3 regions of the Pseudovibrio sp. Ad26 genome follow, and region 2 is predicted to be linked to each of the others. Evidence: predicted binding sites of a transcription regulator. Region 2 holds the regulator's gene; each other region holds the start of a gene.
The links. Region 2 encodes PhoB, which activates phosphate uptake and scavenging genes when phosphate is short. Its sites were predicted from a motif close to TGTCATNNANCTGTCAT; they were not measured.
Positions count from the first base shown of each region.

Region 1 (2,270 bases), on a different contig from region 2:
TGACAGCACCTGCGCGACCGATTGCAAGAGTGCCAACCGGAATGCCTGCTGGCATTTGAACGATAGAAAGAAGGCTGTCCTGTCCTTTAAGGGCACGCGACTCAATTGGAACGCCAAATACCGGCAGCGGGGTCATGGATGCGGCCATGCCGGGAAGATGGGCTGCACCGCCAGCGCCAGCGATAACAACCTTGAAGCCGTTCTCTTTTGCTGTTTTGGAGAATTCTACCAGACGGTCCGGGGTGCGATGTGCTGAGACGATGCGAGCATCATAGGAAACTCCCAGTGCTTCTAGCGTATCTGCAGCATTTTTCATGGTTGGCCAATCGGATTGGCTTCCCATGATGATAGCGACTTCTGGCTGATCTGTGCGGTTCATAAAACGGGCACCCTCTGAGCGTCTGGGAAGAAAGCGCGGATTATAGAAATAACGCGGCGTGTTTCAACCCAATTACAATAAGAAATGCCAATAGTATACGAAGGTTAGAGCTCTGCCTCTAATTTAGGCGATAATGTCAGGTAAGAGCTGTGTTTCCAGCACTTGAATCTGGTCTCTGAGCATCAGTTTTTTCTTCTTTAGGCGTTGCAGCTGGAGAAGATCCGCCCGTCCCGTTTCAATGAGCGCGTCGATAGAATGATCAAGATCCCGATGCTCCTGTCGCAACTCAGCGAGCTCGGAACGCTTGCTATCCTGATCGAGAGTATCTTCCGTCATCGTTTTGTCCTCACATGACACATATCGGTCTGTGTGCAACGAGACCCATCATTGATCAAATCTGGTGGGGCGCGTTGTCGCAATTCACCGCTCGGCAACAGTATACCGAATGTGCAGCGGTGATGAACAAGAGTCTCTCGATTTTTACAGGAAGTGTTGTCTCATGACGGATTTACGCAGCGTATATATAGGGTTGAATACTTAGTGAAGTTCTCTTTTGAGTGGAATATGAAACCCATTAAATTTACTGGGTCATTTATAAGTTCCCTAAGTTTTTCATGAATTAGCGATCTCGCGTTGTAGAGGCCCCAAAAAAACAGCTAATCATAGTTCGACAACTCAATAAAATGGTGCCATCATCCACCTGTAACAGAGACAATGTAGGAGGATCAAAACCTATGTCCATCCGTGAGCATTTGACTGAGCTGGAACGCCGCCATGCTACCATTGAGAGGGAGCTGGAAACAGCCAAGCACCATCCTTCGATGGATGAGATCGAACTAGGCAATCTAAAAAGGCAAAAGTTGAAGCTTAAGGATGAGATCTCGCGAATACGAGTGACAGGGTAGCTTCCTTTTTCTTAAACGAATAGAAAATGCGTCGCTTTTAGCGGCGCATTTTTTGTTTAGGGTCAGCCGATCTTTTTTGCTTCTTCGCGCAGTACGAACTTTTGGATCTTGCCTGTTGAGGTTTTCGGTAGGTCTGTGAAGACAACAGTTCTTGGTGATTTGAAGCTGGCCAGATGCTGTTTGCAGTAGGTTACGATATCGTCTTCCGTCACACTGCTGTTCTCTTTCAGCTCTACAAACGCACAGGGAGTTTCCCCCCATTTGTCATCGGGACGGGCAACCACTGCTGCTGCGGAGATTTCCGGGTGTTTGTAGAGGACTTCCTCGATCTCAATGGATGAGATGTTTTCACCTCCTGAGATGATGATGTCTTTGGAGCGGTCTTTGAGTTGGACGTATCCGTCTTCGTGTTGAACGCCTAAGTCTCCTGAATGGAACCAACCACCGCTGAAGGCTTCCTGTGTTGCCGTTGGGTTCTTCAGATACCCTTTCATCACAACATTGCCCTTGAACATGACTTCGCCGATGGTTTCTCCATCAGCAGGGGCTGGTTTCATGGTTTCGGGGTCAAGCACAGCAAGGTCCTGCAAGGCGACGTAATTGACCCCTTGTCTGGCTTTCAACGCAGCTTGTTCCGATGGTGGAAGCTCATTCCAATGGTCATGCCATTCGTTGACGACAGCTGGGCCATAGACTTCTGTGAGCCCATACAGATGAGTAACGTTGAAGCCTTCCTCTGCTATAGCGGCAAGAACAGCTTCAGGCGGTGGAGCTGCTGCAGTGAAGAACTCAACATCGTGGGTGAATGCACGTTTTTGATCTTCAGGGGTGTTGAGTAGCGTAGACATCACGATTGGAGCACCACAGAGGTGCGTGACTTTCTCATCCGCCAGCGCGTTCCAGATTGGGGCTTGTCGTACTTGGCGGAGGCAGACGTGCGTTCCGGCAACGAGGGACAAAGCCCATGGGAAACACCAGCCATTGCA
Region 1 covers NZ_LMCE01000157.1:19,270-21,539, reverse strand. Annotated here, with positions in the region: gene purE (5-(carboxyamino)imidazole ribonucleotide mutase) at 1-379, opposite strand, end outside; gene PsAD26_RS26740 (DUF465 domain-containing protein) at 503-715, opposite strand; gene PsAD26_RS29235 (DUF465 domain-containing protein) at 1,114-1,284, shown strand; gene PsAD26_RS26735 (acyl-CoA synthetase) at 1,347-2,270, opposite strand, start outside.
Region 1: the regulator PhoB is predicted to act here: its motif matches at 1,070-1,086, upstream of PsAD26_RS29235 (DUF465 domain-containing protein).

Region 2 (2,270 bases):
AGGCCGTTTTGGTTAAAAATAAAAGAGCGGTACTCTAAGGAGATATCCGATGAAAGATCATATTGTCTCTTCATTCAATGAAGAGCTGAAAGAACTGGCCGGACGTGTCGTTGAAATGGGCGGACTGGCAGAAACCCTTGTTCATGACGCTGTCACCGCACTGCTGAGACAGGACCGTGAGCTGGCAACACGTACCATCGCTGCCGATCAACGTCTGGACAACATGCAGGCCGAGTTGGAAGAGCTGTGCATCTCCGTGATCGCACGCCGCCAGCCAATGGCAAGCGATCTGCGCGACATCATCGCCGCCATGCGCATCTCCAACGATCTGGAGCGCGTCGGTGACATGGCCAAGAACATCGGCAAGCGGACACTGGCCATTGAATCCGAATTCAACAACAAGCAGCTCGCTGTGGGTGTTGAGCACATGTCTGATCTGGCACTTGAACAGCTCAAAGCCGTTCTGGATGCCTACACCTCTGGCGATCTTGAGGTTGTCCAGCGGGTGCATGTCCGCGATGACGAAGTGGATGCGCTTTACACCAGCCTGTTCCGTCAGCTGCTCACCTACATGATGGAAGACCCGCGCTCCATCACCATGTGCGCGCACTTGTTGTTCTGCGCAAAGAATATTGAGCGCATCGGTGATCATGCAACCAATATCGCAGAAAACATCTACTACATGATCTCCGGAAGCCACCTTCCAACAGATCGTCCAAAGACGGACGAGCTGGCGCAGACTACAACCGTGTAGAGTGTGTTCACTTATAACGAGCAGAATACACGCAATTGCTTTATAAGAGAAGGTGCAAAGAGAGCACTTTAATATGCCTAAGATACTGATTGTAGAAGACGAAGAACCGCTAAGCCTGCTGCTGCGCTATAACCTTGAAGCAGAGGGCTACACCGTTGACGTGTGCGCAAGAGGAGATGAGGCGGAAGTCCTGTTGCAGGAAAGCCAGCCAGACCTGCTGTTGCTGGACTGGATGCTTCCGGGCCTCTCCGGCATTGAGCTTTGCCGTCGTTTGCGGGCACGCTCAGAAACCGAGCGCATGCCGATTATCATGCTCACAGCGCGCGGCGAAGAATCCGAGCGCATCCGCGGTCTGGCAACCGGGGCCGACGATTACGTCGTCAAACCGTTCTCCGTTCCGGAACTTATGGCCCGTGTTCGTGCGATCTTCCGCCGTGCATTGCCAGAAGTTGTTTCCACAATGCTCAAGTCTGGCGACATCGAGCTCGACCGCGAAACCCACCGCGTGCGCAGAACAGGCCGCGAAATCCACCTCGGCCCCACAGAATACCGCCTGCTGGAGTTCCTCATGAGCGCACCGGGCCGCGTTTACTCCCGTGAACAGCTGCTGGATGGTGTCTGGGGCCATGATGTTTACGTAGATGAACGCACCGTGGACGTCCACGTAGGCCGCCTGCGCAAAGCCATCAACAAAGGCCGCATGAAAGACCCGATCCGCACCGTCCGCGGCGCCGGATACGCTTTTAACGACCAGTTCGCTGTTGGGTAAGTGTTTAAGGCACAAAAGGAAATCTAAAACCGCCCAAGGGCGGTTTTCTCATATCTACAGGTCACCGACATTAGCAGCTGGCAACCCCCAAAACAGCAAAAAGCCGGGCTTCGGACCCGGCTCAATACGTTGCTTTTTCAGCTCAGATTAGCTTGCGCGGCGGTTGCGGCGGTCGCTGACGGGCTGATAGGCAATGCTGCGGTGATGCGCACAATAAGGTGTGCCTGCATCTGACTGGCGCCCACAGAAATAGAAGTCGTCAGAACTCGGATCACCAATCGGCCACTTACAGGTGCGCTCATTCAATGTCAGGATGGAGGCGCGTTCTGAAACCGGAATAAAGAGATCGGAGGTTGGGACTGGAGAAATTTCTGGTTGGATAGCTTCAATCGGTTCAACTTTAAGGGCGTTGGCGCCTGCTATTGTTGGCTGAATCTGTCGGGGACTTGGAGAAGGCGCAACAGCTGCAATCGCTTCAGCCACTGTTGGTTTGGTTGAAGTGACAACCCTTGCCGTTGGGGTAGGCACCTTTCTCGTTTTGGTTGCGCCGCCTCCCGACTTAGCGCGACCTGAAAGACCAAGGCGATGAACCTTACCAATCACCGCATTACGGGTCACATTGCCAAGTTCCCCCGCGATTTGACTGGCGCTTAACCCGTCTGCCCAAAGTTTGGTTAGTAACTCTACACGTTCTGCTGTCCAGCTCATTAAAGGGCCCCGTCTTCCTTCAGTGGCGCGCAAAACAGC
Region 2 covers NZ_LMCE01000047.1:362,489-364,758, forward strand. Annotated here, with positions in the region: gene pstB (phosphate ABC transporter ATP-binding protein PstB) at 1-16, shown strand, start outside; gene phoU (phosphate signaling complex protein PhoU) at 50-754, shown strand; gene phoB (phosphate regulon transcriptional regulator PhoB) at 828-1,523, shown strand; gene PsAD26_RS08130 (GcrA family cell cycle regulator) at 1,671-2,231, opposite strand.

Region 3 (2,270 bases), on a different contig from region 2:
TGCCATGAAAGATTGAGCAAGCCTGAACAAACTCAGGCTGCTGACCGCTTGGGAGGGAGATCGCAACCTGGATACAAAACACGAACGATTTTAGGGAAACACGCTTAATTGAGCGTTAAGCTATTGGGGTGAATTGCGCGCAGTTGGCTGAGAAATGCCAAAAATATGTAGAGATGCTAGCGCTTCTACGCAAATAAAAAAGGGCGGAAACCCGCCCTCTCCATTTTGAGATACTAGTAGCTCTGTGATCAGCTGGAATACCGGCTGGCATCTTGACCATAGTAGTTCACATAGCGTGAGTTCAGCTTGGACACTGGCATGATGATCAAAACATCAGTGGTACCGAACTGGTGATCAACAACTGCTCCGTTACCGATATAGGCGCCAAGGCGTAGATATCCTTTGATCAATGGGGGCAGAGAGCGCAGCGCAGCGCGTTGATCCACTTGGTCCTTTGCAATGCGGTTCATCTCCACGTACTGGTCCGGCAGTGCTGAAACATGCCATTCCTCCGGCGCACCAGCAAAATGATGCAGGAAGGAAAGCTGCTCAGCAAGAAGATCAGGATCAGTACCTTCGATAGAGGCACAGCCAATCATAACATCTACATTGTGCGTCAGCACATAAGACCAGATGCCATGCCATAGCAATTCTACGGTCTTCTTGGTGCGATAAGGTTTCAAAACACAAGAACGACCGAGTTCCATGAAATTCAGATCACTGTGACGATCCAGAATCCCTTGAATATCAAACTCGCCTGCTGTGTAGAAACCGCCATTGAGCTGTGCAAGTTCCTGACGAAGCAACCGGTATGTGCCTACAATCTGTGGCTTGAGCTTGGAAAACGGCTTGTTTCGAACCTGGCTGTTGTGATCAACGACCAGCAGATGATCACAAATCTCATCATAACTGTCACGGTCAAGCCGCGACAACTGCGTTTGTGCATCTGCAATTGCAGACATTTCTTCGTAAAACACTTCGTAGCGTAAACGTTGAGATTGCTTGAGTTCTTTGGCTCCGTTGGAAAGACGAACCTCGAGTGGTCCGACTTTGCCAAGGCTTTGTCCTGCCTCCGGCATTTTTCCAAGCATTGCCTGAGGGATCCACCGCGGCGCAGGTCGCCCTGACAGCTTACTCGGTGTGAACTTTTTTAGGACTTTCATCGGGGAAATATGTCCAGATCCAGCCATACTATTATTATCTCATATTGCTTAGGTGTTTAAGAAACATTGCAATAATGAGAACGCCTTTCTGAATTTGCACCAATTGAGTCACCCATGTCAATTTTGGGTAGTCAATCTGTGATATAAGCCCATTTTAGGACAGTTGAGTGACACAACACCAACATTTACCCGCGTAACGACGCTCACATTTGCTAAACAATGCTGCGGTCGCGGTTAATCTGAGTATAACAACCGCCTCGTGATATTGAACAGGCTAAATATACCGAGCTATCTCTTAGCATAGCGTTTTAAAACAGCCTCGAGATCCTGCTTTTTTAGGGGTTTGCTTAAAAAACCGTCTGCTCCGGCCTTAAGAGCCTCTTCTTTTGCCTCCGGCATAACATCTGCTGAAACAACATAAATTGGCACTTGCGACGCAGATTTGTCTTCCCTGCCTCTAATTTTGGAGATGGCTTCAAGTCCATCCAGACCGGGCATGTGCAGATCCATAAGCACAATATCAAATGTGCCGCTGGCACAGAGCGAAACAGCCTTATGCCCATCCTCCGCAAGCTCTGATCTGTGGCCCAGTTTGTCCAGTAGTGCTTGAACCAGCATCCAGTTAATTGGATTATCTTCGGCCACTAACACATTGAGATTTGTGTTTTGGCCTTGCTGTATAGGCGCCACCTCTTCTTCTGTTACATCGCTATCAACCTCATCTGTCAGCAGCGAGCCTGGTGAAAGCACCCGAAGCAGTGAGCTGCGACGAACAGGACGGGTCAAGTAGCCAGAAAACTCCCCGGTCTTGATGTCGGCAATCCGTGCCCGCTCCTGAGGTTTAATGAGGACAAAGATCTCTGGCGCACTCTCAGATTGCTGCCCATAGAAATTGCGAATGCGTTCCACATATTCTTCACCAACAAGCAAACGGTCAAAATGTGGCGTTAGAGGCAATTCTTCGAGTTCGTCTACTTGCAGAACCTTGGTGTGAATGAACCCGCTGGTGCTGAGCGTTTTATGGACAAGGCTGGCTTCAATCTGATTGCTGGTTACGATCGCGATGCGATCTTCATGACTTTCGGCAGGGTCAGCAGAAATCTCATC
Region 3 covers NZ_LMCE01000008.1:22,925-25,194, forward strand. Annotated here, with positions in the region: gene PsAD26_RS01690 (GNAT family N-acyltransferase) at 249-1,091, opposite strand; gene PsAD26_RS01695 (PAS domain-containing hybrid sensor histidine kinase/response regulator) at 1,452-2,270, opposite strand, start outside.
Region 3: the regulator PhoB is predicted to act here: its motif matches at 1,320-1,336, upstream of PsAD26_RS01690 (GNAT family N-acyltransferase).